Regions from separate parts of the Pseudoalteromonas sp. PAST1 genome, predicted to be linked through region 3. Evidence: predicted binding sites of a transcription regulator. Region 3 holds the regulator's gene; each other region holds the start of a gene.
What was found. The regulator sigma-54, encoded in region 3, starts transcription at its own class of promoters, with help from an activator protein. The targets are predictions, from matches to a motif close to GTTGGCACGNNNNTNGNNT.
Positions count from the first base shown of each region.

Region 1: a site for sigma-54 is predicted at 4,232-4,250, ahead of fliS (flagellar export chaperone FliS). Genes of this name have one in related genera too.
Region 2: a site for sigma-54 is predicted at 4,561-4,579, ahead of flgB (flagellar basal body rod protein FlgB). Genes of this name have one in related genera too.
Region 4: a site for sigma-54 is predicted at 4,839-4,857, ahead of L1272_RS08815 (DUF3192 domain-containing protein). Genes of this name have one in related genera too.

Region 1 is NZ_JAKGBH010000010.1:94,898-102,776, reverse strand. It holds gene L1272_RS07150 (flagellin) at 1-1,356, shown strand, start outside; gene L1272_RS07145 (flagellar protein FlaG) at 1,482-1,892, shown strand; gene fliD (flagellar filament capping protein FliD) at 1,937-3,343, shown strand; gene L1272_RS07135 (hypothetical protein) at 3,501-3,788, opposite strand; gene fliS (flagellar export chaperone FliS) at 3,788-4,189, opposite strand; gene L1272_RS07125 (sigma-54 dependent transcriptional regulator) at 4,481-5,920, shown strand; gene L1272_RS07120 (DNA-3-methyladenine glycosylase I) at 6,375-6,962, opposite strand; gene L1272_RS07115 (sensor histidine kinase) at 7,090-7,879, shown strand, end outside.
Region 2 is NZ_JAKGBH010000010.1:112,699-120,577, reverse strand. It holds partial or broken gene L1272_RS07240 (beta strand repeat-containing protein) at 1-875, shown strand, start outside; gene flgN (flagellar protein FlgN) at 1,023-1,454, opposite strand; gene flgM (flagellar biosynthesis anti-sigma factor FlgM) at 1,447-1,767, opposite strand; gene flgA (flagellar basal body P-ring formation chaperone FlgA) at 1,847-2,551, opposite strand; gene L1272_RS07220 (chemotaxis protein) at 2,694-3,626, shown strand; gene L1272_RS07215 (CheR family methyltransferase) at 3,648-4,478, shown strand; gene flgB (flagellar basal body rod protein FlgB) at 4,614-5,024, shown strand; gene flgC (flagellar basal body rod protein FlgC) at 5,027-5,458, shown strand; gene L1272_RS07200 (flagellar hook assembly protein FlgD) at 5,472-6,155, shown strand; gene flgE (flagellar hook protein FlgE) at 6,207-7,574, shown strand; gene L1272_RS07190 (flagellar basal body rod protein FlgF) at 7,735-7,879, shown strand, end outside.
Region 3 is NZ_JAKGBH010000022.1:13,984-21,862, forward strand. It holds gene lptA (lipopolysaccharide transport periplasmic protein LptA) at 1-396, shown strand, start outside; gene lptB (LPS export ABC transporter ATP-binding protein) at 393-1,118, shown strand; gene L1272_RS12210 (RNA polymerase factor sigma-54) at 1,225-2,721, shown strand; gene hpf (ribosome hibernation promoting factor) at 2,748-3,035, shown strand; gene ptsN (PTS IIA-like nitrogen regulatory protein PtsN) at 3,039-3,491, shown strand; gene rapZ (RNase adapter RapZ) at 3,492-4,337, shown strand; gene L1272_RS12230 (HPr family phosphocarrier protein) at 4,351-4,623, shown strand; gene mgtE (magnesium transporter) at 4,835-6,193, shown strand; gene L1272_RS12240 (YgiQ family radical SAM protein) at 6,271-7,879, opposite strand, start outside.
Region 4 is NZ_JAKGBH010000014.1:28,892-36,770, forward strand. It holds gene L1272_RS08805 (ATP-binding protein) at 57-3,485, shown strand; gene L1272_RS08810 (GGDEF domain-containing response regulator) at 3,454-4,377, shown strand; gene L1272_RS08815 (DUF3192 domain-containing protein) at 4,415-4,795, opposite strand; gene L1272_RS08820 (D-2-hydroxyacid dehydrogenase) at 4,959-5,903, opposite strand; gene zntR (Zn(2+)-responsive transcriptional regulator) at 5,998-6,411, shown strand; gene L1272_RS08830 (SO_0444 family Cu/Zn efflux transporter) at 6,395-7,624, shown strand; gene L1272_RS08835 (1-acyl-sn-glycerol-3-phosphate acyltransferase) at 7,780-7,879, shown strand, end outside.

The sequences.
Region 1 (7,879 bases), on a different contig from region 3:
ATGCGTATCAATAGCGCAAAAGATGATGCAGCAGGCTTACAAATTTCAAACCGTTTAACCTCTCAGGTCAATGGCCTGGCTGTGGCACAACGTAATGCCAACGATGGTATTTCAATGGCGCAAACAGCTGAAGGTGCTATGAATGAATCAACCAATATCCTTCAGCGTATGCGTGAGCTTGCTCTACAATCAGCAAATGGTTCAAACTCAGCTAGTGATAGAGAGTCATTACAAAAAGAAGTTACGGCTTTAAAGACTGAGTTAACACGAATTGCGGAGACTACTTCATTCGGTGGACAGCAATTACTGGACGGTACATTTGGTACAAAATCTTTCCAAGTAGGTGCGAACGCAAACGAAACAATTGATTTTAAACTTGATAATATCTCTGCAGATCAAATCGGAAGTGATAAGTATGATACTACCGGTAGTATAACAGGTGGAATTGTAACGGGTGCTACAAATGGTGTGTCAGATGTTGTAGCAGGTGATGGTTTTAAAATATCTTCTAACGGCGGGAATGCAACAGCTGCAATTACTTACTCTGCTGACGCAACGAGTAAAGACATTGCAACAGCAATAAATACAGCTACTTCTGATAATAGTGTTGGCGTTAAAGCTGAAGTTAAAAATGAAGTTACTTTAAGTAGTTTTAGTGCAAACTCTTCAGGGGAAGACGTAACACTAACCCTTAATGGTCAGGCTATTAATGTGACTGATTTTAACGCTAAAGATTTAACTGAACTAGCTAGTGCAATCAATAGTAATAACAATACGGGTGTAACTGCTGAGTTGGATTTGGACGACCCATCTAAATTGAAGCTTGTCGGTGATGATGATATTTCTTTACAATTCACTGAGCCTACGAACTCTACAGCAGTAACAATGCAAATCCAAAGTAATGATGGTACGACACAAACGACAGCAGTTGCTGATAGTTATATAGCAGTCGGTGATGTTGAATTAACTAGCTCAGAAGGCTTTCAATTTGAGGCAGCGAGCACTGAAGTTTTTGGTTCTGCAGCTGCAACCTCTACCTTATCGAGTATTGATGGCTTAGATATTACAAGCCAATCAGGATCTCAAGATGCTCTAGGCGTTATAGATGCGGCTATAGCGTCAATAGATGAACAGCGAGCAGATTTAGGTGCGATTCAAAATCGTTTTGGTCATACAATCAGTAATCTTGCAAATATTCAAGAAAATGTATCTGCATCACGTAGCCGTATTCAAGATACTGATTTTGCAGCAGAAACTGCGCAAATGACGAAGAACCAAATCTTACAACAAGCGGGTACGTCAATCTTGTCGCAAGCGAACCAATTACCACAAGCAGCGCTTAGCTTAATTGGTTAATAGTGTGATTAGTTACAACAACTAATGGTTAAGTCAGCATTAGTTAACTAAAATAAAAAGGAGATTGGCTTAGCTAATCTCCTTTTGTTTTATTAGCCATAGGGTAAAATGTTTAAGGAGGCGTTATGAGTGCAATAACCCAAAGCCCTGATTTTGCAGTGGCTCCGCAAAAAGCTGACGATAAGTTAGCTGCGAGTCCACAACTGATAGCAACGGCGGTTGATGAATCAAATAAAACAGAAAATACACTTCAACAACAAACACAGCAAAATTATCAACAAGTGCAACAAAGCGGTGAAAAAGATGAATTGGGCCGCGAGCAGCTTGAGAAAATGGCGCAACAATTGCAGGACTTCATGGGCGAAATGAATCGCAGTTTGCAGTTTCAAGTTGATGAAGAGTCGGGCCGTGATGTTATTAGAGTGGTTGATAAAAACAGTGGTGAGTTAATTAAGCAATACCCATCTGAAGAAGTGTTAAGCCTAGTGGCTAAGCTATCGGAAACCGCGGGTTTTTTAATTGATCAAAAAGCTTAGCTTTTTACTACTTTGATTTAAATAGGTAATTAAGAGGATGTGTTATGGCTATTTCATTTAATGGTTTAGGTTCAGGTTTAGCAGTATCAGATATTGTTGATGCGTTAGTTAATGCTGAGCGCACCCCTTTTACTTCACGTTTAAATAATAAAGAAGCAACCCTAACAACGGATATTTCAGCAGCAGGTGCACTAAAATCAGCGCTTGAAAAACTGCAAACCTCGATGGAGGCACTAGGCGAAGTTGATAACTACCAAAAGCGCAGTATTTCTGGCAGTGATGATTTTGTAACTCTAAGCTCTGACAAAGATGCGGAGCCTGGTGGTTATAATGTAAAGGTAAACAACCTTGCGACAGAACATAAATTGATGTCAAGTGCATTTGCAGAAGATGCCGCAGTAGGTGAAGGTACGTTAACTATAGCGTCCGGTGAGAATAGTTTTGATATTGACGTGTCAGATACTGCAACTTTGTCTGAAATTCGTGATGCGATTAACGACAATAAAGATAACGACAGTGTAACAGCGACGATTATCACCGACGATAATGGCCAGCATTTAGTTTTATCAGCAAAAAACAGTGGTGTTGAAAACGCAATAAAAGTTACAGCAACTGATGCTGATGGTAATAATACTGACGCGGCAGGTTTATCGGCTCTAGCCTATGACACCGGTTCAGGGGTTACAAATATTAACGAGGTGATTGCTGCAACAGACGCTTCAATTACCATAGATGGTAATTTAACAGTTACAAGCAGTGATAACGAGTTTGCAAATGTTATTGATGGTGTAACGATCACAGCTAAAAAAGCCCATGGCACTGATGACGACGATAGCACCCTTAAAATTACAGAAAATAATAATAATATTAAAGCCGGTTTAAATAGCTTTATAGAAAGCTATAACGAATTACTTGAGCTTAGCAATAACTTGGGTAAATCAGGCGAAGATGGCGCTGGTGTGATGGCCGGTGACTCTATGCTTCGTGGGGTGATGTCTAAACTTCGTCAGCAACTAACCAGTGAAGTTAGCTTGAGTGATGGCAGTAGTTTGTCGTTATCTAAGCTTGGGGTTGAAGCAGACCGTTACGGCAAATTAAGCTTAGATACTGAACGCCTAAACGAACAAGTAGAAGCCGATGTAGACTTAGTTCAAGAGTTCTTTTTGGGTGAGGGCGATGAGGGCGGCTTTGCGCAATCTTTTGATGAGCTAATGAGTTTTTATACTGATTCAGATGGTATTGTTCAAAACAGAATCGACAGTAAACAGACCCAGTTAGATGGTTTAGATGATGAGCGCATTGATTTTGCAAGAAAAATGGAGTCGTTAGAGTCTCGTTTATATGCACAGTACAATAGCATGGATTTACTTGTAGCCCAGATGAACTCAACCAGTAGCTATGTGCAAGCGCAGCTTGATAATATGCCAGGGGTTGTTAAAAATAGTGACTAATTAGTCTATTTATTTCATTGTTTGAGCGCCAGATAAACAGGCGCTTTTTTTTGCCTAAATTTTAGTCGCTACTTTATGTTGCGCAATGTATATAGATTACAGCTATATAAGTAAGCTAAATATATAAAATAAGTGCCTGAAAGCAACAAAACGCTAATCAGCGTTTTGTTGCTTTATATTTAGAAATAGCTTTGTGTGATTTTCGCTGGTTGATCAGCTCCACCTGAGTTTTGTCTCTGGCGTTTTTCAGCTTAGCTGTAGCGGTTAAAATTTTGGCTTGTATAGCTAATAACTCTTTTTCTTGAGGTGGTGTTTCACTCTCACACCAATGCTTCAACTCTTGGTCAATAGCTATTAACGTTTGGCTTGCCAGCCCAATCTCTGTTTTATCTATGTGCTCTGATAATGTAATGAGTAATGCATCTAGAGCGATATAATTCGGCATTATTGCTCAGCTTTAGGTATGCGCTCTTCAAGCGGAATAGAATCCCACCCTTCTTTTATTTCTTTAACGATACGAATAACATCATCTACTGCTGCAATGTCGTTGTTTACATTTGCTTCAGTTAACCTGCGTTGGCAAAAATCGTACAGTGATAGTAAGTTGCTTGAGATATCCCCGCCATGCTCAAAATTTAGTGCATCTTGTAGCGCACCAAATAATAAAATGCAGCTAGAAATATTTTCACCTTTTTTTTCAAATTCTTTACGCTCAATAAAGCCTTTAGTCGCTGCTAAACGTCCGATAATGTTGCTGAAAATCAAATTGATCTGCTCATAAGGAGACATTTCATTAATGTTGCTAACGCTAACTTGACTGTACTTTTTTATCGATATGTGTGCCATGAGAAAATCCTATATTAAAAACACCGATTCATAAAAATAAATAAGCAATATTAATGCCATTGATGTTACTTTTTTTGAGCATTTCTATAGAGATTATAGCAACGAGTATAGAATATTTTAAATTCAAACAGGCTAAATTTGTAAGTTAATTCTTTAGTATTAAATTTTAGTGCTAAGTGACTATTTTTTGGCGTAGATGTCAATAAATTGCCGCTTAGCGCTTGCATCCCTCCTAAACTCGCTTACAATTTAGAAATTAACTAACCTCGTGGTAACTGTGGTTCGCCAATAATGATCTTAATTTTAGACAATAATAATAATCGTGCGATAGGTTTACATGCAGCACTTACCTTCATTGGTGAAACTGCACAATTAGTTGATGAGACTTCATTACAGTCTTTTTGCGAAAAACATCAACAGCAAGAATGTATGGTCATTCTTGGTGCTTTACAGCAGCTAAATCACGAGGCTGTGATCAAACAGTTTCCTGCCATTCCGTTTTTATTAATTGGTGAAACACTCAAACCGCTGCTAAGTATTGCTAATGTAGTAGGTTTAATTTGTGAGCCATTTAATCATGATGTAACTACTCAGCTATTGCATGATTGTCAGCAATATCAGCGCATGCTACCGGGTGACCATAAACAAGCGAAATCTAACAAATCATTTGATGGTTTAGTCGGTGAAACAGAAGCTGTAAAAGATGTGCGCTTTTTAATTGAGCAAGTAGCAAAAACCGATGCAAATGTACTGATCTTAGGTGAGTCAGGCACAGGTAAAGAAGTTGTTGCACGTAACGTTCATTTACTCTCTAAACGCAATACCGGGCCATTTGTGCCGGTAAACTGTGGTGCTATCCCTGGTGAATTACTTGAGAGTGAGCTATTTGGCCATGAAAAGGGCGCGTTTACGGGCGCTATTTCTGCGCGAAAGGGGCGTTTTGAACTAGCACAAGGCGGTACACTGTTTCTAGATGAAATTGGTGATATGCCTTTGCAAATGCAGGTTAAACTACTGCGTGTGTTGCAAGAACGTAGCTATGAGCGAGTAGGGGGTACTAAGCCTATTCAAGCTGATGTACGCATTATTGCTGCGACTCACCGCAACCTTGAAGAAATGATTGAAAAGGGCGACTTCCGTGAAGACCTTTTTTATCGCTTAAACGTGTTTCCAATTGAAAATCCTTCGCTTAGTGAGCGTGCTGACGACATTCCTCTGCTTTTAAAAGAGTTGATGCGTCGTGTGAACGAGCAAAGTGGCACAACGGCCAAATTCACTGAGCGTGCGATTCAAAGCTTAAAAGAGCATGCGTGGCCGGGAAATATTCGTGAGCTTGCTAACTTAGTTGAGCGCATGGTGATCATGTTTCCAGATAAAGTGGTTGATGTGCCAGATCTTCCAGCTAAATATCGTTATATTGAAGTTGAGGCTTATGAGCCTGAGTACCCAGAAGAGTTGATGGAGCGAGATGCTTTCAACGATATTTTCAGTACTGGTTTTAGTGATTATGATGAAGAAGAACCTGATGTACCAGCAACAACGGCTGACTCAGGTTTATTACCAGATGAAGGAATTGAGCTCAAAGAGTATCTTGCTGAGCTAGAAATTAGCTTAATCAGCCAAGCATTAGAGCGCTATGATTACGTTGTTGCACGTGCAGCAGAAATTTTAGGTGTTAGGCGCACCACACTGGTCGAAAAAATGAAGAAATACAACCTAACGCGTGACTAATAGTTAAGAGCAGGTTTTAGGCAAAAATTAACTAAGTACTATGGTTATTACGCCTATAGAATGGGCTGTGTCTTTATTTATAGGCGCTAAACTTACGGGCGCGCTCACCGTCTTTCATTCGGGGTCTGCTGTTGTAATAAATCACTAAAAGCTTTTTGCACAAAGAGAAAATAATGAGGAACAAATGAGAAACCAAGCCCTTTTTTAATTTTTAAAGCGCAATATTCCTTTAACTTCTTTGTGAATCATGCTCTTAATTACTTTTACTACCAAGGTAATCGAGGTGTTGCGCGCTACACCTAGTAGCCTAGAGCCTAAAATTTAACATCTTTATTTTTACCTCATAAGCGCAGCGTCTCTTAGCCTCTTTGTGAATAAGTACTTAATTAGCTTTTTACCACCGGAGGCTGCTTGCAGCACCGAGAAGATAGAAGCCAAGCTTAGCCCCTATCACCTAATAACTATCAATAATCTCTTGTTTTCTAAAACAATCATTACTGTGGTCGTTAACCATGCCACAGGCTTGCATATGCGCATACACAGTGGTTGGCCCTAAAAACTTAAAGCCGCGCTTTTTTAAATCTTTGGCGAATGCTGTAGAGGCTTCAGTAATAGCCGGGTAATCCTCTAATTTATCAAGATTGTTTACCAATGGTTTGCCACCAACAAACTGCCATTGGTAATTTGAGAAACTGCCAAACTCTTTTTGAATCTCAATAAAACGTTGCGCGTTATTGATAGTGGCGGCGATTTTAGCGCGATTACGAATAATACCTTCAAACTGCATTAACTTTTCGACGTCGTCTTCGGTCATTTTGGCAACCTCTTCGACAACAAAGTTTTTGAAGGCACTGCGATAGCCATCACGCTTTTTAAGTATGGTATACCAACTCAGTCCCGCTTGTGCTGACTCTAAGGTTATAAATTCAAATAAGCGGTGATCATCATATAATGGCACCCCCCATTCTTGGTCATGATAGGCCACATAATCTTCTTTGCTGGTATCGAGCCATGGGCAACGACAATGGTGTTCTTTTTGCATTATTCCCTCGCGGTTGTCATTTTTTTGTCAGTGATGTTTTGTCTTTAATTTATTGAAATAAAACAAAAATAAATTTGGTACGGATTGTGCATTTAGCTAGGTAGACACGATTTTTTGAGTATCGATTATGGCCTTAGCAAATGTCCTAAAACCACAATTTATCACAGCCAAACAATATAACCCATGCTTACAACAAGAAGAGTATGTGGGTGAATTGAGTGAGCTGCGCCAACAAGCCAGTTGGTTAGGTCATTTGGTTGATACCATGCCTGCGGGTGTGGTGGTTTTAGATGGCCGAGGCATGATCGCAAAAGCCAATCAAATTGCCATCGATATGCTAGATGAGCCGCTTGAAGGTGAAAAGTGGTTTAGCGTAATTCAACGCTCATTTCGACCACAGCAAGACGATGGACATGAAGTATCACTTAAGGATGGCCGTTTAATAAAGCTTGATATTACTGCGCTTGCTCCAGAGCCAGGGCAGTTAATTTTAATGACAGATTTAACTGAAACCAGGCGCTTACAAAAGCGAGTAGCACATATGCAGCGCTTAAGTGCGCTTGGCAAAATGGTCGCTTCGCTTGCTCATCAAGTCAGAACACCGTTATCAGCGGCCATGCTGTATGCCGCAAATTTAGGCTCAAAGCGATTGCCAGAAAGCTCGCGTGGCAACTTTCATACGAAGCTAATGTCGCGTTTAAAAGATTTAGAAACCCAAGTGAACGATATGCTGTTATTTGCCAAAAGTGGTGAGCAACAAGTGGTCGAAAGCGTTTCAATGCAACAGTTACTTAATGAAGTAAAAGCCGGTGCTGATGCTATGGTTGCACAAAATAACAGTGAACTTAGCGTGAACTTGCCTGAGCCAGATATTGAAATTATGGGTAATAAAACTGCTCTGGCGAGCGCTATTCAAA
Region 2 (7,879 bases), on a different contig from region 3:
GCATAGGAGTTCCTTACACAGCCACCGTTGACGCTAATGGTGATTGGCAAGTGCTTAATTTGTCAGTCTCTTTATTAACTCTCGCATATGTTGAGGCCTCTGCGACAGATGCTGCTGGTAATACAACCACTATATCGAGTATTGATTATAGTAATGACCCTAGCTTAGATGCTTTTGATGTTACTAACTATAATCCAGGTATATTAGGTTTACTCTTACCTTTCGCCGAAGGCACTGCTGAGCCGGGAACTGAGGTTTATGCCATTGGCTCTAACTTAATCGGCCTTAATTTACTCAATATTATCGACGCTTCAGTTCTTAGTTCTTCGCCAAGCACCACAACTGATAGCGACGGTGACTGGAGCATAGGGCTTTCTTTTCTTGATTTAGGGAATGAATATTACTTTGCTATTGTTGATACTGAAACTGGTGAGTATATCGTCAAGAACACCTCTAACGATTTAGTCGGTACAGGTGTGATTGAATCAGAGCCTGATAGCGGCATCATATCTCTTGGAGAAGAACCTGTTTTAGCAGGCTTAGATAACTCTGAAGAGCCACCAGAAAATGAAAGTTCAACTTCAGGCGCTGAGCAGCTCGGTGAAAGTATTGATTTAAGCGTGATATTAGCTAAAGCGGATACGGAACCGACATTGCACTCTAACTCTGCTCCGCTTGAAGTAACAATCGATGATGTTTTAAGTGACTCTGAACAAAGTGAGGTACTGGCATTGAATATCGATAGCGAACAGCAAAGTTTAGCTTTTGATCCTAATGACTCAATAAGTTCACAACCTGCAAGTGATATTCAGAGTGAATCAGAGGACATGATTAAGAAACTAATCGAAGATGGAAATAAATCTGTAGATATTTAATCAATAAAAGAAAAGCGCTGAAATGCGCTTTTCTTACAGTACCTTGCTTAATTGAGTGATATCGTGGATTGGTATAATTCTGCAAACATTAAAAAACGCGATAACTAACTTAGTTATCGCGTTTTTTTAAAAGAATAATATTTGGGTTTAGGCTTTCAAATTGTGGACGATTTTTTTATCGCCTTGAATTACGCTGCCGCCTTGGTCGTAGGTCATCGATGAAGGCGCACCGATTAGAATGTCTTTAAGTTGTTTAACACTTAACTGTGCTTGGTGAGCCGCATGGGCGTTTACATCGTTTTTCTTTTTGCAGCTTGCTAGGAGAGTGTTAACTTGCTTAATAAGTGCACTCACGTCATCATCTTGCGATTCGTTGTGCGCGACAAGCTTTTGCACTTCTTTATCTATGGTTTGGATTTGTTGGAGCAAAGAAATTTTTTGTTGGGAAATACTCTTTAATCCTTCGCCACGTTTTGCAGCAATGGCTGTCAATTCATCATCTAACAACGCAGCAATAGACTCCAAGCACGAAACTTGCTGTGTTAGTTTGCTGGCTATTAAATGATTATGATCAGCCATAGACATCAAACTCGAATGCAGCGATGTTCTTTGCTAGCTTTTCAGCATCAATTTGGTATTTACCTTCGCTGATCGCTTTTTTCAGCTCAGCCACTTTATTGCTATCAAAACCAGAAGACTGCTCTGCTTTTTCTTGCAATGATTTAAGCTGCTTTGCCTGAGGTGTTAAACTGACAGAATCTGCACTTGCTTTAGGTGCGGCTGATTTAGCAGCAGCTGCATTAGCATTATCTTTTTGTAAATCAAGCTTTTTTTGCTTGGTATTTGTCAACACAGAAGGCTGTTGTTGACCATTATTGACATTGCTTACCATAATTTTTGACCTATACATTACCCAACTTATGCCTTTATATCGGCGGGCACAGCGGATACTTTAGCATAAATAGTTAAAATTAAATATTTACCTGTACAGACTCGACTCCATCCACACGCGCATTTAATACTTTACCTGATTTTTTATTTTTTACACGTACTAATTCGTCTAACGTGCCATCTTCTAGCGCAATTCCGGTGGTTTTGATCCTTAAGCCCCGTAACGAAGCATAGATAGTTACGTTATCGCCTTTGCAAACCATGCAAACTTGGCTCATAACAATAGGTGTACCACCGCGTAAATTTCGCTTACTGCGACTGCCAATAAGTATAGACTCATCTTGTACGTATTGCGTTCTAACAAATTGCTTAGGTTTCATTTCTAGGCGTAAATGTTCGGCACGAATAACTTCACCTCGAGTAAGACTCGTTGTAACAACAACGACTGGCTCAAGTTCTATAATTCTAACGTGAACGTATTGGGTCCAACTATTTATGTCTTGGCACTTAAGTTGTACCGTGACCTGCCGATTAAAAGGAGGCTCTGTTGGTAACTCTTTGTTTAATGGCGACTCACATAACCTATCAGGAATGCGACTATCCAGAGGCAAAGCGCTTATCTGTGGTGTTGTGTTCAAGTCAGGCATGTGTTCACTCACAAAATCAACAGCGATCTGTTGAAGTTGCTCGTTGTTATAGACTTCTGCTTGTAGTTGTGTTGCAAACAACAGGCTAGAAAGAAAATAAAAAACACTGTATCTTCGGCTTTTTTTTAACAAACTCATATTGTTTCGACTATGCTTATTGTTGAAAACAAGGTATAAATATTTTGCGTCAAAAAACAGACGCTTCGTAACCTTATGTAGCTTTAACACAAAGAAGGCAATTATTGTTCCAGCTCTGATTGTTTATCTTTAGGAGATTGAAATGGCAGGCATTTTAGACTCAGTTAACCAGCGAACTCAGTTGGTTGGGCAAAACCGCCTTGAATTACTATTATTCAAACTCAGAGGGCGTCAGCGCTTTGGTATTAACGTGTTTAAAGTAAGAGAGGTTTTGCAATGCCCGCCACTTACGAACATGCCAAAATCAAATGCCTATATTCGCGGTGTTGCGCATATTCGTGGACAAACTATTTCTGTTATTGACTTATCAATGGCTGTCGGTGGTCCTGCAATTGAAAACATAAAAGACAGCTTTATCATCATTGCCGAATACAACCGTTCAGTACAAGGGTTTTTGGTTGGTGGTGTAGAACGTATCGTAAATATGAACTGGGAAAAAATAATGCCACCACCTTCGGGAGCTGGACGTTATTCTTACCTAACAGCAGTCACAGAAATAGAAAACGAACTGGTTGAGATTTTGGATGTTGAAAAGATCCTAAATGAAATCTGCCCAGTGAACACTGAAGTTAGCGCAGATGTTGTTGGTGAAGGTGAGTTCCAGAAAGATTTAGGTGAAAGAATCGTCTTTATTGCTGATGACTCTGCTGTCGCGAGAAATCAAGTAAAACGAGCGCTTGAGCCACTTGGTGTACAAACTGAGCTTGCTAAAAATGGCAAAGAGGCCTTACTAAGACTAAGAGAAATAGCTCAACTTGATTGCCAGAACGATATTACTGAGCGAGTTGGCTTATTAATTTCAGATGTTGAAATGCCAGAAATGGATGGCTATACCTTAACCGCCGAGATAAAGGCCGATCCAAAATTATCACCTTTGCATGTGATCTTACATACTTCTTTAAGTGGTGTATTCAACCAAGCAATGATTGAGAAAGTGGGAGCTGACGATTTTATTGCTAAATTTAACCCAGATGAACTAGCGACTGCTGTAAAAAAATGGGTTCATTGTGATTAATAGTTTATAGGTGGTATTACTTTGGAAAATAAGCATTTACAACAAAGCGAATACGATCAATTTCGCTCTTTTTTAGAGCAACAATGCGGCATTGTGCTTGGCGATAATAAACTTTATTTAGTTAAAAGCCGTCTCGCTCCACTTATGGCGCGTTTTAATGTCGAGTCTTTATCGCAGTTGGTAAGTAAAACACTGAGTCCTCATGAGAGGCAGCTTCGTGCCGCTGTGGTTGATGCAATGACAACCAATGAAACGCTTTGGTTTCGTGACCAGTATCCGTTTGAGTTATTGAAAACGAAATTATTTCCTGAGCTTAAAGATGTGCGTAGACCATTAAAAATATGGTCAGCGGCAAGTTCATCAGGACAAGAGCCGTATTCAATTGCCATGTCGGTTGCCGAGTTTCAGTCAAAAAACCCTGGTGTATTAAAGATGGGGGCGCAAATAATCGGCACTGATATCTCTAATACCATGCTTGATATGTGCAAAAACGCTGAGTATGACTCGCTGGCGCTTGCGCGTGGTTTGTCGATGGAACGCCGTCAAAAGTTCTTTAAAGACAGCGGCAATGGAATGGCTCAAGTCATTGACCCTATACGTAAAATGGTCAGCTTTAGACACCTTAACTTACTGGATTCATACGCTTTAATGGGCAAGTTCGACATTATATTTTGCCGTAACGTGCTCATTTACTTCTCACCAGAGGTAAAAGCTAAAATTATCTCGCAATTTGCTCAAGCCCTAAACCCTAAAGGTTACCTCTTTTTAGGTGCGTCAGAATCAATGGCGGGCTTAAGTGATAGCTTTGAGATGGTTCGTTGTAATCCAGGCATCATCTACCAGAAAAAGTAAACCTTTCTTAGCAACCTAGCTCTTAGGTTGCTAAATTTATCTATTATTCAATATCTTAGGTGAATAAAATATCCCCTTCATTATTGGCTTAGCTTTTGCATTAATCACTCTAGAGTCAATTTTTTGGAGATGGTTATGGCTATCAGTTTTGATAAAGCATTTGGTGTTCACCCCCATGCAATGTTGATCCGTTCACAACGCGCTGAGTTATTAGCGACCAATATCGCTAATGCTGATACGCCGGGCTATAAAGCGAAAGACATTGATTTTGCCTCGGCATTAAAAGCGGCAAAAAGCAACCAACAAGGCGGCAATAGCATGGTAAGAACCGATGCTAAACATATTGCCGGAGGCAGTCGTTTTGTTGGCGGTGCAGAAATGTTTCGTACGCCAAATCAAGCAGATACAGGCGATGGTAACTCTGTAGATATACAAGTGGAACGAAACTTGTATGTACAGAACTCATTAGAGTATCAGGCAAGCCTGCAATTTATGAGTAGTAAAATTAAAGGCCTTAAAAAAGCCCTCGGTAGTCAAGGAGCTTAATCATGAGTTTATATAATGTTTTTGATATTTCAGGCACGGGTATGAGTGCACAAAATGTGCGCTTAAATACCACAGCGAGTAATATTTCGAATGCAAACACGATTAGCTCTAGCCAAGACCAGACATACCGAGCGCGCCATCCTGTTTTTGCTGCAGAGTTGACCAAAGCGTCAGCATCGCAAAGCAATCCTCAGGGCTCTTCTGTAGGCGTTAAAGTTTTAGGTATTGTAGAGAGCGATAAGCCGCTACAAATTGAATATAACCCGAATCACCCAAGTGCGGATGAAAATGGTTATATCTACAAACCTAACGTTAATGTTGTAGAAGAAATGGCAAATATGATTTCTGCCTCTCGCTCTTACCAAACAAATGTGCAAGTTGCTGATGCAGCTAAGCAAATGTTAAGTAAAACACTGTTGTTAGGACAACGGTAATCGAGGATAAGTTATGAGTAACGACATCAGCTCTGCATCATCATCCTATATGGATAGCTTGCGTTGGAATCAAAGCAATACGCAAACAACTGAGGAAGACAACAACACACTTTCTCAGGAAGATTTCTTTTCGTTGTTAACACAGCAGTTGTCGTTCCAGGATCCGAGTAACCCTGCTGATAACGATCAAATGATCGCGCAGATGACGAACTTTACTATGGCTGAAGGTATTTCAAACTTAAACGAGAAGTTTGACTCACTGACTGCATCAATGACATCAAATTCTGCGTTACAGGCTTCCACTTTGGTTGGTAAGCAAGCGTTATTAGAGTCTGACACCATTGACTTTGACGGTGAAAACCTTGCTAAAGGGTCGGTGGTTGCTGAGACAGCCGTTGAATCTTTAACGCTAAGAATAACAGATTCTTCAGGTCAGTTAGTACGAACCATTGAATTAGGTTCTCAGTCTGCGGGCGCACTGCGTTTTGAGTGGGATGGTAAAGATAACGATGGCAATGTGCTCCCTGAAGGCGAGTATGACATCAGTGCTGAAGGCTTTGTAAATGGAGACTACAGCAGTATGCCTATGGCGACCTTTAAGAATATTGAAAGTGTCAATATTAATGGCGCAAGCGGCATTATCGTAAATACAAAAGAGGGTGCGGTTAGGCTAACTGATATAGCTGAAATCGCATAAGTATAAAAGGTTTGGGTTAGCTTTGGCTAAGAGATAGGTTAGAGGTGAGTTATGAGCTTCAATATTGCATTAACAGGCTTAGCAGCCGCACAAAAAGATTTAGACGTAACAGCAAATAATATTGCTAACGTTAACACTACGGGCTTTAAAGAGTCTCGTGCAGAGTTCGCTGATGTATACGCATCATCAGTATTTAGTTCTGGTAAAACAAAAAATGGTGACGGTGTAAGAACAACAATGGTGGCACAACAATTCCACCAAGGTTCACTCTCTTTCACAAATAACTCACTTGATTTAGCAATTACTGGTGAAGGTTATTTCGCAATGGCGAATGACTTAGGTGCACAAGATTTTACTTACACGCGTGCTGGTGCGTTCAAACTTAATAAAGATAACTTTATTGTGGATGCGAGCGGTAATTACTTACAAGGTTTCCCTGTTGATGAAGCAACCGGTGACACAACCTCTGTAAGCTTAAGTACATCTTCTGCGCTACAAATTCCAGATGCATCAGGTTCACCACGTGCAACCACGAATGTTTATTCGTCATTTAACCTTGATTCACGTGCCTCTGCGCCAACTGTGACACCATTCGATCCAGAAACAAGTGCAACTTATAACAGCTCTACATCGACAACGGTGTATGACTCATTAGGTGAACCGCATATTCTACAGTTCTTCTTTGTGAAAACTGATTCTACAGTGACTGGTAATGAAAATGAGTGGGAAGTATACGCTACATTAGATGAAAAGCCATTTGATGCAACAGGTGTTGAGCAAACCACAACACCTTATACACCATTATCAACTTTTCAGTTTGATGCCAGTGGCTTACCACAAAGTACAGATGGTACAGCGAATACTGATACAACATTTAATCCATTAACGTTACCGAGTGGTTTAGGTGCTGCGACAGGCCTTTCTGATTTACTTTCGAATGGTGCAAGTTTCCCTGATGATGTGACTATTAACTGGCGTGATGAAGCGGCAACAGCAAATAAAGTTCCAACTCAATACGCAAGTAACTTTGAAGTAAAAGCATTAGAGCAAGATGGTGCGACTGTAGGTCGTCTATCAGGAATTGATATCGGTTCTGACGGTAAAATTGTTGCGTCATACAGTAATGGAGATACGTCGTTCCTAGGTCAAGTTGCTATGGTGCGCTTCTCTAATTCTCAGGGCTTGCAACAAGTTGGTGATACATCTTGGAAGAAGAGTTTAACGTCAGGTGAGCCGATTGCGGGTGAACCAGGTTCAGGTACTCTAGGTTCAATTAACTCATCAGCGCTTGAGCAATCAAACGTTAACTTAACCAATGAACTTGTTGACTTAATTAGTGCTCAGCGTAACTTCCAAGCAAATTCACGTGCGCTTGAGGTTAACTCAACACTACAACAGAACATCCTACAGATCCGTTAATCTTAACGGTTCTAAGCTTAATCCGACACGAAGGCTGCTTCCTCTATTGGCAGCCTTTTTTCATTCTTACTATTCATTTTTCTCTTCTATTTTAGCGTCAATTTTACTTTGGCACTTTTATTGCATTTCCTAATTATCGTATTTTTAGTGAGTCAATGTTATGGACAAAATGGTCTACATTGCCATGTCGGGTGCTAAGCAAAGTTTGCGAGGTCTTGAGCTCAAGGCCAACAATCTTGCTAATGCTAACACCACTGGCTTTAAAGCTGATTTTGCACAAGCTCGCTCTATGCAAGCCTTCGGTG
Region 3 (7,879 bases):
GATGGCGTTGGCATATTCGAAGGTAACGTAGAGATCGTGCATGGTGATCGTCGCATTACAGCAGAGCGACTTGAGGCACATGGCGGTGACACCGAAGGTACAGTCGAATTAATTATCGCTACAGGCAAACCAGCTTACTTCGAAGAAAAGCAAGCTGATGGTACCGTGATGAGCGCCAGCGCCGAAGAAGTTCGTTATGATGTTGCGAAACGCTTCTTAACACTCAATGGCGAAGCTGAAGTCACTCAAGCGGGTCAAAAAGTAACGGCAAAAAGCATTACCTATGATATGGCTCAACAGCTGATCAGCGCAGAAAAAGACGAAAACTCAACAGATCGTGTACACACTATTTTAGTGCCTGTAGAAAATAAAAAAGACGATAAAGGCCAACCATGAGCACATTAAAAGCAGAGCTTTTAGCTAAAAGCTACAAAGGCCGCCAAGTGGTTAAAAATGTCGGTCTTGAAGTTGAAGCGGGCAGTATTGTTGGCTTGTTAGGGCCAAATGGTGCTGGTAAAACAACGACCTTCTATATGATTGTAGGCCTCGTACCAAGCGACAAAGGAAAAATAAGCATCGATGATAACGATATCACGCTTTTGCCAATGCACAGCCGTGCGCGCTTAGGTATTGGTTATCTACCACAAGAGTCGTCTATTTTTCGAAAATTAACAGTTTACCAAAACTTGATGGCCATATTAGAGACCCGCAAAGATCTTAACAAAACAACGCGCGAAGAGACGCTTAACAACTTATTAGATGAATTTAGCATTCAACATATTCGCGATAGCCAAGGTATGGCACTGTCAGGTGGTGAACGACGCCGCGTTGAAATTGCACGTGCATTAGCCGCTAATCCTAAATTTATCCTTTTAGATGAGCCTTTTGCTGGTGTTGATCCTATTTCAGTGTTAGATATAAAGAAAATTATTGAGCACCTAAAAAATCGTGGTATTGGTGTACTTATTACTGACCATAATGTTCGAGAAACCCTTGATGTTTGTGAAAAAGCCTACATTGTTTCTCATGGGGAGCTAATTGCATCAGGCACACCTGAGCACGTATTAGCTGACCAAACTGTACGTGATGTTTATCTAGGCGAGCAATTCAGGCTGTAACCATTACGCCACCGACTAGAGCATCTGCTAGACTTATACAATGACAATAAATCGATAACAGTGTCCTCACCGTTACCGATAACTTAAAAAGGATTGTTAGGGATACATGAGGCAATCATTACAGCTGCGCATGGGCCAGCAACTTACAATGACTCCACAACTGCAACAAGCCATTCGCTTGTTGCAGCTCAGTACATTGGATCTCCAGCAAGAAATTCAAGAAGCGCTTGATAGTAATCCTCTGCTTGAAGTGGAAGAAGCGGATTACAACGAAGAAAGCATCGGTAAGAATGAGCAAAAAGCGGAGTCTGACGATGTACAAGTCAGCGCGTCTGCCGACGAAGCACCTAGCGAATTCGAGCAAGAAAGCAGTGATGCTCTGAGTAAGGATACGGTTAGCGATGACTTAGCTATGGATGTTACGTGGGATGAGTACATGAGTGCCGCCCCATCAACATCGTCTGGGCCAATGCCTGAAGACGAGTCTATTTACCAAGGTGCTTCAACAGAAACACTGCAAGAATATTTAATGTGGCAACTACAGCTCACACCATTTAGTCCTACCGATGAAGCGATTGCCGTTGCCATCGTTGAAGCTATCGATGACTCAGGTATTTTAACGGTTAGCTGCGAAGATATTGTCGAAAGCTTTAATCAAAATAATGATGAAGAAGAAATCGAACTCGATGAAGTTGAAGCTGTCTTAAAAAGAATACAGTTATTCGATCCAGTTGGTATCGGCGCCCGAAGTTTACAAGAGTGCCTGTGTATACAACTTCGTCAATTCGATGCCAATACGCCATATTTAGCTGAAACTAAAATGGTTTTATCTGAGCATATCGAATTATTAGCAAGTCGCGACTATCGCACTTTAATGAAAAAGACTAAGCTTAAAGAAAACGAGCTTAAAGAAGTGATGACGCTCATTCACAGCTTAAATCCTAAGCCTGCGGATAGCATAGTACGCGAAGAATCTGAGTACGTCATACCCGATGTATCAGTGAAAAAAGTGAAAGGCCGCTGGGTAGTCGAGTTAAACCCAGATTGTATGCCAAAAATTAGAGTGAATAGCCAATATGCAGCGATGTCTCGCTCTGTTAAATCAAGTAGCGACAGCCAATTTATTCGTTCTCACTTACAAGAAGCAAAGTGGTTTATTAAGAGCTTAGAAAGCCGTAACGATACTTTACTAAAAGTGACCAACTGTATCGTGCAACAACAGCAAGCTTTCTTTGAACATGGCCCAGAAGCAATGAAGCCAATGGTGCTAAACGATGTCGCTGAAATGGTCGAAATGCATGAATCGACGATTTCTCGGGTTACAACACAAAAATATATGCATACCCCAAGGGGAATTTTTGAGTTGAAATATTTCTTCTCAAGCCATGTCAGCACCGAAAATGGTGGTGAGTGTTCTTCTACAGCAATTCGCGCTTTAATCAAGAAGTTAGTTGCTGCAGAAAACTCGGTTAAACCATTGAGTGATAGCAAAATTGCAGATATATTGGCTGAGCAAGGAATTAAAGTAGCTAGACGTACAATTGCAAAATATCGTGAGTCTCTAGCAATACCTCCGTCTAATCAGCGTAAAAGTCTGATTTAGACGTTTTACATAGAAGGAAAATGCTTATGCAACTAAATTTAACTGGTCGTCACGTAGAAGTCACTGATTCATTAAGAGACTATGTAAACACTAAGTTCGCAAAACTAGAAAGGCATTTTGATCATATTAATAATGTTCATGTCATTTTAGATGTAGAAAAATTAAGCCAAAAAGCAGAAGCAACTTTACATGTAAACGGAGGCGAGTTGTTCGCTTCTACAGAACATCAAGATATGTACGCAGCAATTGACTCATTGATCGATAAACTTGATCGCCAAGTCATTAAGCATAAAGAGAAATTAGCTCGACATTAAATTATGAAACTTAGTTCACTTACTAATCAGGACTGCAGCAAAGCTGCGGTCCTTTTTAATAGCAAAAAAAGAATTCTTGAGTATATTAGCGAGTTAGCTCACCAGCAGTTTCCTCATTTATCTCAACAAGATATCCTAGATGCTTTTCTGAACAGGGAAAAGTTAGGTAGTACAGGTATCGGCCGAGGAATAGCTATTCCCCACGGTCGAATGAGTGGTGCTGATGAACCTCATGCATTTATTATTGTCAGTGAATCTCCCATCAATTTTGATGCGATAGACAATCGTCCCGTTGATATTTTTGTGGCACTCATCGTACCAGAGGGCGATTGCCAGTTGCACTTGAAGACCTTGTCAACAATTGCTGATAGACTTAAAGATAAAGATTTTTGTAAACAGTTGCGAAGTGCTACAAGCGATCAGCAACTATTTCAAGTAATTGCATCAGAGGCATAAATGGAATTAATAATTATCAGCGGTCGCTCAGGCTCGGGGAAATCGGTCGCTTTACGAGTTCTTGAAGACTTAGGCTACTACTGTGTTGATAATATTCCTGTCAACCTACTGCCTTCGCTCGTGCGAAGTGTTTCTGATAATTATGACAAAATTGCCGTCAGTATCGACGTACGTAACTTACCGAAAGAGCAGCAAGAGTTTAATGATATTCTTGAGTACCTGCCAGGTTTTGCAAACCCAACACTATTCTACCTAGATAGTGATGATCAAACCCTAATTAAGCGTTTTTCTGAAACTCGCCGTTTGCATCCATTATCGATTGATTCTTTACCGCTTGATCTTGCCATTAAACAAGAAAAAATCCTGCTTGATGTGCTGATCACCCGCGCTGACTTTATGATTGATACCACTGATTTGAGTGTTCATCAGTTAGCAGAATCAATTCGTGAAAAGATTTTAGGTAAGAAAGATAAAAAACTGATTATTACGTTTATGTCGTTTGGTTTTAAGCATGGCATTCCAAAAGAAGCTGACTACGTTTTTGATGCACGCTTTTTACCGAACCCACACTGGGAACCTGATTTGAAGCCACTAACCGGTCTCGATCAGCCTGTCAGGGATTATTTAGCTAGCCACAGCATAGTGCAAAAGTTCACTTGGCAGATTCAAACCTTTGTACAGACTTGGTTGCCACATCTAGAGCGCAATAACCGCAGTTACCTAACCATTGCAATTGGTTGTACAGGAGGCCAACACCGTTCTGTTTACTTAGCGCAAACAATTGGTGAAAGCTTTTCTAAAACTCATGCTAATGTAAAAATTCGCCACCGCGAACAAGATATCTAACTAGGCACCAACAATGCACGCTGAAGATACCTTTTTAATTCAAAACAAACTTGGCTTACATGCTCGCGCTGCGACTGTTTTAGCGCAACTAGCACTGCAATTTGATGCCAAAATTACACTTTTTCAAGATGAGAAAGAAGCTGAAGGCGACAGCGTGTTAGCGTTAATGCTCCTTGAAAGTAGTCAAGGAAAAGAGGTTCGTGTTGTATGCGAAGGTCCTGACGCTGACGCTGCATTAACGGCAATCGGCGAATTAATTGCGCAACGCTTTCACGAGCAAGAATAGCATTTGCTAAGACTTCAAGGTTTACGGTAAACTTACTTCGGATATTTAAAATTCCCTTTAAATATCCTACTTTTATATCGCTCGCTTTTCTAAATTACAAAACTCTTAATAAATTTATCGCAGTGCGACGATATCTCTGCAAATACACTACAAAGCAACTATGCTGTATTTGCATAGCCTATTTAAACTTTTTTCAGTTGTAAGGACGCCAATGCCAGAAGCCTTTGAACAAGATTACCCACTACAACAACTCAAACAAGTGACCAAGTCACTCAATAGTGGTCAATTTGTTCAAGTGCGCGGCATGTTAGCCAAAACGGCACCTTGTGATACAGCCCTTTTACTTGAGTCTTCTCCCCATAAAATTCGTCGTATGCTTTGGCAGCTGGTTGACCCAGATGTCCGTGGTGATGTTCTAGAGGAACTCTCTGAAGATGTACGTCTTGGCATTATTGCCCAGATGGAGCCTGAGCACATTGCTGCTGCTACAGAAGATATGGACGACGATGACTTAGGTGAGGTTTTACGTAGTCTTCCTGATACCGTATATCAAGACGTTGTTAGCGCGATGGACTCGCAAGATAGAGAAAGGGCAACTCAAGCGCTTTCTTATCAAGAGCGCTCAGCCGGTGCCCTGATGAACAGCGATACGGTAACCATTCGTCCTGACGTTACTCTCGATGTTGTACTGCGCTATTTACGCTTACGAGGTGAGCTACCAGAGGGTACCGATGACTTATATGTAGTTGATAAGCATAACTGCTTTTTAGGCGCGCTTTCATTAACTACATTGCTGACCAGTCCTTCAGATAAAATTGTTCGTGATTTAATGGATGAAGACTGTGAGTCAATCCTAATCTCTATGGATGAAAGTGATGTAGCGCAACTGTTCGAGCGTCACAACTGGATTTCAGCCCCTGTTGTAGATGATAACGCTCACTTGCTTGGTCGTATTACCATCGATGATATCGTTGACGTAATCCGTGAAGATGCTGAACACAGCATGCTAAGCCTTGCTGGTCTTGACGACGAAGAAGATACCTTTGCGCCAGTACTCAAAAGCTCGCAGCGTCGCTCTATTTGGCTTGGGGTTAACTTATTAACCGCATTGCTAGCAGCAATTGTGGCAAGCTTTTTCGAAAACACCTTAGCAATCTTACCTATTTTAGCGGTACTCAATGGTATCGTACCTTCAATGGGTGGGGTTGCAGGTAGCCAAACCTTAACCCTGGTTATTCGTGGTATAGCGGTTGGCCATATCAACCAAACCAACCAACGCTTCTTATTACTCAAAGAGCTGGCGATTGGCGCACTGAATGGTATTATTTGGTCGATATTAATTGCTGGTGTGGTTGCCCTATGGCAATGGGACTTTAAGCTCGGCGCAGTGCTGGCCTTTGCAATGTTTATGAACCTTGTTGCCGCAGGTATTGCAGGTGCAAGCATTCCATTAATTCTTAAGAAAATGAAAATTGACCCTGCCCTCGCCGGCAGTGTGGTACTGACAACAGTAACGGATATTGTCGGTATCTTTGCCTTTTTAGGCACCGCAACCTGGCTATTGATCTGATACCAATTCACAATAATACTTAATTAAGCGAATTGGTATAAATAAAAACGGCCCTTTATGGGCCGTATTTATATCTTTTACTTTGCACGCTGCTTATTTTTACCTACTCTAGGTTTGGTATTGGCCTTTTTAAACTGGCTAAAACCGGTATGACGAGTCAGAGCTGCACGGCCTTTACCGCCCTTACCTTTAGCAGTTTTCTCGTTTCGACCTTCTTCAGGAACCAAACAATTCGGCCCTTTACCAATTAAATTCGCTTTGCCCATTTTTCTTAGTGCTTCACGGATCATCGGCCAACCAGCAGGATCGTGGTATCGTAAAATCGCTTTGTGTAAGCGACGCTGGCGTGCGCCTTTTGGAACAGGCACTTGCTCAGTATTGTTCTTAATATTGCGCAGCGAGTTCATCTCAGTGTGATAAATTGTGGTTGCATTGGCCATCGGCGATGGATAAAAGTTTTGTACTTGATCAAGCTTAAAGTCATGAGCCTTTAACCATAGCGCCATATTCACCATGTCTTCGTCTTTCGTTCCTGGGTGAGCAGAAATAAAATACGGGATCAAATACTGCTTTTTACCCGCTTCTTTTGAGTATTTATCAAATAGCTCTTTAAACTTATCGTAAGCTCCCATGCCCGGCTTCATCATCTTAGATAATGGACCATCTTCAGTGTGCTCAGGGGCAATTTTTAAGTACCCGCCTACGTGATGGGTAACCAACTCTTTTACGTAGCGAGGGTCTTCTACGGCTAAGTCATAACGTACGCCAGACGCGATCAAGATTTTCTTCACACCTTTTACATCTCGAGCTTTTTTATAAAGCTCAATCGTTGGGGTGTGATCCGTGTCCATGTGCTTACAAATATCAGGATAAACACATGATAAACGACGACACGTGCTCTCTGCCTTTTTGCTCTTACAGCGCAACTTATACATATTCGCGGTCGGTCCGCCTAAGTCAGAAATAACCCCAGTGAAGCCCGGTACTCTGTCACGAATTTGCTCAATTTCATCAATAATTGATTGCTCAGAACGGCTTTGAATAATACGTCCTTCATGTTCTGTTATTGAACAGAAAGAACAACCACCAAAGCAGCCTCGCATGATGTTCACCGAGGTTTTAATCATTTCATAAGCTGGGATTTTTTCATCGCCGTAGCTTGGGTGCGGAATACGCTGATATGGCAAACCAAATACGCCATCCATTTCTTCAGTTTCAAGCGGAAATGCAGGCGGATTTACCCAAATAGAGCGGTCGCCATGGCGTTGAAATAACGCACGCGCACAACCTGGGTTTGTTTCTTGGTGCAAAATACGCGAGGCGTGAGCATAAAGCGGTTTATTCACACTTACTTGCTCATACGCAGGCAGCTTAACGTAGGTCTTTTCCCATGGCTTAGGGCGAGCAGGCTGAATCGTGATTGGTTTAGCCGCCTCGGCACTTAAATCGATCCCCGCTTGCTTAAATTCAGACTTACTACAACCCACATCATCTGCGCCATACGGGTTTGGAATTGGATCAATCTTACCGATTTTATCAATTGCAGTTGAGTCACTACCGCGCCAACCCGGTAATGGTTCTTTACGAATAACCGCAGTACCACGAATATCTTGAATTGTCTCAACCGACTCACCCGCAGCAATACGGTGGGCAACTTCAACAAGTGGGCGCTCAGCGTTACCGTAA
Region 4 (7,879 bases), on a different contig from region 3:
CAGTATTCCTATGCCTCGTTAACCTAGCTTTATCGAGGTAAGGTACTTATAAGCCAGTGAATTTTTTACCGTTAAAGCATTACTATCGCTCTTTAGCAGTGGCACTTATTGTGCCGCTGTTAGTGGCGTTTTTTTTGTGTTTACACCTATATAATTTAAAACTTGAGCGGGCGATAGAAAGCAGGCAAAGCGGGTTTAATAATATATCCGCTCAGCTTAGCCATGCGATGAGTGCCGCAGATGGCCTTATAGACACCATGTTCAAGCTTTACGAGCAGCCACTTTCTTATGATTTTGATCCAAGTTGGGCACGCAATGTGAATCAATATGATCACTATTACTACCAAAGTGTTGGCGATGGAGTGGGGGAGATAGTCGGGCAAGGAAAGTTTGCCTCAACCGCTTATGCAATTAATCAATGGCGGCGAGTTATCGCCCTTGGCCCCTCTTTTAATACTACCCTGTCACTTGTTCAATCTTTAGAGGCGGTTGCTTATGTTAATGAGCAAGGTTTTGTTTATATTAAGCGCCGCAACACAGCAAAAAGTGAATTATTGACCAGTGTGTTAGATAACAAATTTAGACCTCAATTATTTAATAGTAATAAGCTTTCCTCAAGCTCTGTGTTGACAATTAATGGCCATGCTTATTTTGCAATTGGTAAGCAGCGAGCAGCCAATAGTCGTGATTACATCGTGCTGATTTATGATCTTAAAGCAATTTCTAGCTGGTTAAAGAAAATAGCGCCTAACTATGGTGAGTATATTTTTATCAACCAAGATAACCAAGTTATTGCCAGCTCAAAAACAGCGCTTAACACTGCCATCAGTGCCAGCGAACATTGGCCGAATGTTGCTGTCGATATGCGAAAGAATAACCACAGCCATTTAGTGCAAGAAGCAACAAATTTACCCATTTACACTCGTTTCTATGAATCAAAGCAGGCCCTGAGTGAACCTATTGGTTACGACATCTTTTTAGAATTCGCGTTTTTGAGTGTGTTTTTAGTGATGATGTTCAGCGCTGTTTTTTGGCTGAGTCAACGTATTTTTGTAAAACCAATGACGCACTTAATGAATTACCTTGAGCAGCATGATGAAGGTAAACAAGCGTTAGTTCATTATCGTATTCCTGTCGATTGGCAGCCTTGGTTCAGCCGTGTAAAACGAGTGTTTAGCCGCAATGAAGAGCTCGTCCAATCATTACAAGAGGCGAATAAAGCGCTTGATTCTCAGGTACAGGTAAAGTCAAAACAATTGCGTCGTAGTATTGATGCGAAAGAACGTCACTTAGCGTTATTAAATACCATGCTCAATAACGTGCCGGATCTTATTTATTTTAAGAATATTGATGGCTCGTTTTTAGGCTGTAATAAAGCGTATGAAGGCTATATTGGTTTGCCACAAGAGAAGTTAGTAGGCCAGCAATTATGTGATATTAGTGATGATAACGGCGAGTTAAATGAACTTGAGAAGCAGGTTTTAAGAGACAAAAAAACGTATCAAACTCGTCTTTCAAATTATGAGAAAACTTACCTTTTTAGCATTGTGCCATTTTACAACGAGCACCAGCAATTTCTTGGTACCATGGCGATTGGTCGTGATATTACCGAGCAGTATAATGCACTGAATGCACTACAAAGCTCCGAAGCGAAATTGCGCAGTGCAATGGAGTACGCAGCGAATGGGGTGCTTCTGGTATCACTTGAAGATCAAGTGCTGCAAGCAAATAAAGCGGCACGAAAAATCTTTGCAATTGAAAACGTTAATGGCCTCGAGTTGACAAACTTATTTGCTGAGCAGTCTTATCAGACGTTGAAAAATACTCTGACAGAGCTGCTGCATGAGAAGAAAAAAGTTTATCACTTTAGTCTTGAGCAGCAAGAACAGCAGCGCTGGCTGCAAATTAGTGTGTCCCTAGTTTGGAATGCCGAGCAAACACCAGATTATTATGTTGTTCATGTACAGGATGTGACGGATTTAGTGCAAGAAAAAGATGATGCAGAGCGGGCAACGCTCGCTAAAAGCCGCTTTATTGCTAATCTAAGTCATGAAATACGCACACCACTCAATGCAGTACTAGGCTTAATTGATGTTATTGCATTGCAAGGGCTAACTGAGCATCAGCGCACTCATGCAGAGCAGGCAAAAACAGCAGCTAATAGTTTACTGACGCTTTTAAATCGAATGCTTGATTTTGCACGTGCCGAAAGTGCTCAACTGGAAATGAATAAAGCGCCTATGAGTTTATCTGATCTAATTGATTTTAGTCGAGGCGTGATCACTCCCTTATGCACAAATAAAGGCATTGATTTTATCATTTACCGTGACGAGAACATCAACGAATTCTTAATTGGCGACCAAATTTGTTTGCAGCAAGTATTAGCCAATTTATTGACAAATGCAGCCAAGTTTACTGAACAAGGCACAATAACTCTGTGTTTAGAGCTGATTGAAGAGTCTTTAGAGCAGCAACTAATTTGTTTTACAGTTAAAGATACAGGTATAGGTATAAATAAGGCTGATCAAGGGCGGTTATTTGATGCTTTTACGCAAGGAGATGAGTCTTTAACACGCTCTCATCAGGGGGTCGGTTTAGGTTTAGCGATTGTTAAATATGAAGTCGCTTTAATGGGCGGAGAGATAAAACTTGATAGTGAAAAAGGCAAAGGCAGCAAATTTAGTTTTTGCTTACAGCTAGATAAAGCATCAGGACCTACAAAAAGAGAATTAGTTTGTTTGCCTTCGAGTACAGACTTATCTGGACTTTTAGTACTTGCAGTTGATGATAATCCGCTTAATTTGAGCATCATTAAGAGTATTTTGGAGCAAATAGATATTACTGTCATTTGTGCTCTAAATGGTAAAAAAGGTATAGAAATTGCTAAAGAGATCAAACCTGACGTAATTTTTATGGATATTCAAATGCCTGTGATGGATGGTTGCCAAGCGACGCGAATTATTCGTCAATTATACACCAAAGAGCAAATGCCGATATACGCGCTTACCGCTCATAGTGAGGCTGCAGATATTGAGCATTCAATTGCGGCAGGAATGAATAAACACCTAACTAAACCTATTGTTGCGAGTAAATTGTTTTTAGCAATGAGTGAGCTTAAAAACTCAAAAGAAGCTTTTTTTGATAAGGTTTTTATCTTATCTCAGTTTGGAAATGATAATAAGTTAGTATTAACTATGTTGTCGAAGTTTGCGACTATGGCAGCAGAGCAGTTAATACAAATTTCTACATTAAAGACTACCGACGAGTTGATCCGCGTGGTGCATAATGTGAAAGGATCGGCTGGTAACCTTGGGTTTAAACGATTGTCAGCGTGCGCTCAGCATTGCGAGGCTACACTAAAAGCTAAAGGTGAACTTTCCGAACAATTAATTGATGAGTTGCAATGCCTAATAAAACAGGTTATTGCCTTTATCATCGAACAAGGATCTACTGATGTTGAAAAGAGCCAAGGTACTGATTGTTGATGACGATCCGTTAAACCGCTTGGTATTAGAAAAAACATTACAGCAAGACTATGATGTTTTTTGTGTTGAGAGTGGCGAAAAAGCACTGACGTTTCTAAAAACACAAAGTGTGGATCTGTTGATCTTGGATATTGTAATGCCAGGAATCGACGGCTATGAAGTACTCAACAAATTAAAAGAAAACGCAACGACAAGCATGCTACCGGTAATCTTTATCTCGGCAAATACTAGCCATGATGATGAAGCTAAAGGGTTAGAATTAGGGGCGATGGATTACATCACCAAACCTTTTAGTGCAGCGATCGTTCGTGCACGTGTGCGCAATCAATTAATGATCAAACAAAAAAATGACTTGCTTGAAATGCTCGCCTCAATTGATGGCCTAACAGAGATCCCAAACCGACGTTATTTAGATGAAAACTTAGCGCGAGAGTGGCGTCGTTGTCGTCGTGATCAAACACCATTATCAGTATTATTAATGGATGTTGATCACTTTAAACGTTACAACGATTGTTATGGTCACCGAGCAGGCGATGATTGTTTAAAACAAATTGCTCATGCCTTAGTTGGAGCATGTGAGCGAGGTAGTGACTTTGTTGCTCGTTATGGCGGTGAAGAGTTTGCAGCAGTACTTCCAAATACCTCTGCAAAAGAAGCTATGTCGTTTGCAAACAAATTACGTAATGCCGTTAATGAGTTAAATATTCCGCATAAAGCGTCACTAAATGCCGACCATGTCACAATTAGTATTGGTATTGCGACCACGGAAAATGGCCAGGTGTATGCAGAGCAAACATTACTTGAAGAAGCTGATTTAGGTCTTTATCAGGCAAAAGATGCTGGGCGTGATCAGATAGTATCGAGAATGATAGCTATGAGTGAACATAAGTAGGCAATAGCTGCCTACTTACAGAATTTAAATATGCAAGCTAGCCATTGCTAAGTGATTTATAAATCGTATCACCCACACCGATTAACTTATCATTTTTAAAAACCAGTGGTGTACATTCGTCTTTAGTCATCTTGCCATCAGAATGAATACTATGGGTTGCATAGAATAATACTTGGTACACATCATCACCCTGCTTTAATAACTCGGTAAAGTTAGGAGTATTTAGTTTGTTTAATACAGTTTGATAGCTGGTATCTAATGCAAGATTAGAGATCACTTCACGGTTATTTTTATGCTGCTTTTGCCAGCTAGATGAGCTACCAGCCCAATGTGTGTCTGCTTCACCGTCAGAAACAGCAATGACACAACCAGTTAAAAATGGTGCAGTTAGCGCGGCAATTAGAAGTGCTTTTTTCATGTTCTTTTATCCCGTAGAAATTGTTTTATAGTTGTTCACTTAATTGCAAACTACTTGCCAAACTTCTAAATCATAACTAAATCAATTATTTATGCTGTTTTTAGTTAAAAGGCTAAGTTATAAATTACTAACTACTTAGCTCTATTGACTAATAAATTGCGATTTAGACCAACCTGTTACGCATCTCGCCTTGATTAAATGCTTGGATATTCAAAGCAATTTCGTTAACTAAACGCACGATAGATTCTTGGCTGGCCCAAGCAATATGCGGAGTAAGTAATAAGTTTGCGCCTTTATACTGTGCCAGCGGATTTGATTGCTCTGCAGGTTCTTTACTGAGTACATCAACACCAGCTCCGGCAATAACATTATTAGCTAATGCGTCAGCTAAATCGGCTTCATTGATAATCCCACCACGAGCAGTATTAATAATGATAGCTGACGGTTTCATCATGCTTAATTCTGTCGCGGCGATTTGGTTGCGTGTTTCATCAGTAAGCGGGCAGTGAACACTAATAATATCCGCTATGGTTAGGGCATCATTAAAACTAACACGACCTTCACGAGGTGCATGGCCTTTTCGTTCACTGATGATGACATTAGCACCAAAAGCACGCGCTACATCGGCAACGGCTTTACCTAGTGAACCGTAACCAATAATTGCCAATGTTTTGCCGGCAATTTCTTTAAAGCTGTAATCTAAACGGCAAAACATAGGACTTTGCTGCCATAAGCCTTGCTGGCAATCATTAATATATCTGTGAGTATTGCCCAGTAAGTTAGTGATGAGAGTAAAGGTGTGCTGCACCACGCTCGGTGTTGAATAGCCCGCGACATTGGTCACCGCAATGCTATGCTCTTTGGCTGCTATTAAATCAATGTTGTTAGTCCCAGTCGCTGCAACACATATTAATTTTAAATTAGGTAATTTGCTCATGGCGTGCTGATCAATCACCACTTTATTACTGATAACGATATCGGCATCTTGGCAGCGCTCAACAACCTGTTCTTTAGCAGTTAAATCGTAACAAGTAAGTTTTCCTAATTGCGCTAAAGCATCTAACGATGTGTTGGCTAATGTTGCTGCATCAAGGACAGTAATATTCATGTGCTTTCCTTTTTTAATTTATTGCTTGACCTTGGGGTGTACTCCAAGGTTTATAGTGAGCATAATAAATAAACGCTTCACAATGGAGACGGTGATGAAAATAGGTGAGTTTGCCCGTCAGTTGGGTGTCTCAACAGATACGCTAAGGTACTACGAAAAGCATGGTTTGTTAACGCCAAGTTCGCGTTCAGATGTGGGATATCGTTTTTATTCTGAGAATGACCAGAAACAAATGACGTTTATTCTCAGAGCAAAGAATGTTGGCTTTAGTTTGGCTGAGATCAAAGAGTTGCTGCAAATTAAGTTTCATAAAGATCAGCATTCTTGTCATGAAGTTAAAGAAATGACGTTACAAAAACGTGACCTCGTTGCACAAAGAATTGCAGAGCTTACTCGCTTTTATGACTCACTTTCATTGTTGGCAGATAAATGTTGTGGCGGTGAAGAGCCTGCTGAAAACTGCTCAATACTAACGACGCTGGAGGATATCGATGGACTTACTCAATAATTTTTGGCATCTGTTTTTACTCTCAGCACCTTGGTTAATGCTGGGCTTATTCATAGCAGGTCTTCTCAATGTATATTTGCCTGCTAACTTTCTTAACCGGCATTTAGGCAAAGAAGGGTTGTGGACCACAGTTAAAGCAGCCTTTATAGGTGCTCCAATGCCCTTGTGCTCATGTGGTGTGATCCCAGCAGCCATTGGTTTAAGAAGAGCGGGGGCATCGAAAAGTGCCACCACCGCATTTTTAGTTTCAACCCCTGAAACTGGGGTCGATTCGGTTTCGGTATCTTATGTGTTGCTAGGCCCATTTATGGCGATAATACGTCCTATTGCCGCCGTGTGCAGCGCCATTGTGGCCGGCGTCTTAGTGGGGAAAGACAGTGAACTCCAACAAGTACAAAGTACAGAATCAGATAAAGAAAGTACTAAAGCAGACTCTTGTTGTAGTAGTAAACAGCCAAAGCCTGTGACCACAACGAGCTGTTGCAGTAAAGAGGCGCCAGCAAAGCCCGCACAAAGTTGTTGTAGTAGCAAGGAATCGCAACCAATACAGGGGCAGCAACAAAGTTGCTCAACAGAAAAAGCAGCGCCTATACAGAAAAGCTGTTGTAGCAGTGAGCAGCCAACCAAAGCCGTTGAAAGTCGTTTTAGCAAACTGAAACGCGCGGTGAGCTTTAGTTGCAATAAGCTGCTTGAAGACACCATGATTTGGCTAATGATCGGTTTATTCTTTGCAGCGCTTGTGCAAACTTATGTACCAGAATCTTTTTTAAGCCAGTGGGGGAATGGCATCCTTGCTATGCTGGTGGTTATTTTAATCAGTATTCCTATGTATATTTGTGCAACTGCATCGACACCTATAGCGGCAGGTTTATTACTCAGTGGTGTATCTCCGGGGGCGGTGCTTGTGTTTATGTTGGCAGGGCCGGCAACCAATATCGCAACGCTTGGTGTCGTTGGTAAAGAGCTTGGCAAGCGAGCGGTATTTGCCTACCTAATAGGTGTGATTGGCACGGCACTGGCTTTTGGCTTTTTAACCGATTATTTAGTGGCGCAATATGGTTTTGTGGTAGCGCCGATGATGGGTGAAGAGCACGAGGTTCTACCTCATTGGTTAAGCCTTGCTGCAGGTATTGTGTTGGCAATTTTAATACTCCGATTGCTGTTAAAAATGGTATTAAAAAAATCCTCGCAAACTGGTAAGAGCATTGCTTAATTATTTGTTATAGATAAATATTTTATACATTAATTGGCATTTAATTTGGTTAACTATCGCGTCTCGGTTCGCATTTAAAATTGCCTGAGTTATAATCCGTCAATTATTTTTAACGGTACGCTTTGCGTGCCGTTTTTTAACTTAAGTAGTTTTTAATGAGTGAAAGTGTGGATAAATACGCCGACATAAGACCTTACAATGATGATGAAGTAGCTGACTCAGTAGCGCGTTTGATTGCTGATAATGCCTTTGTAG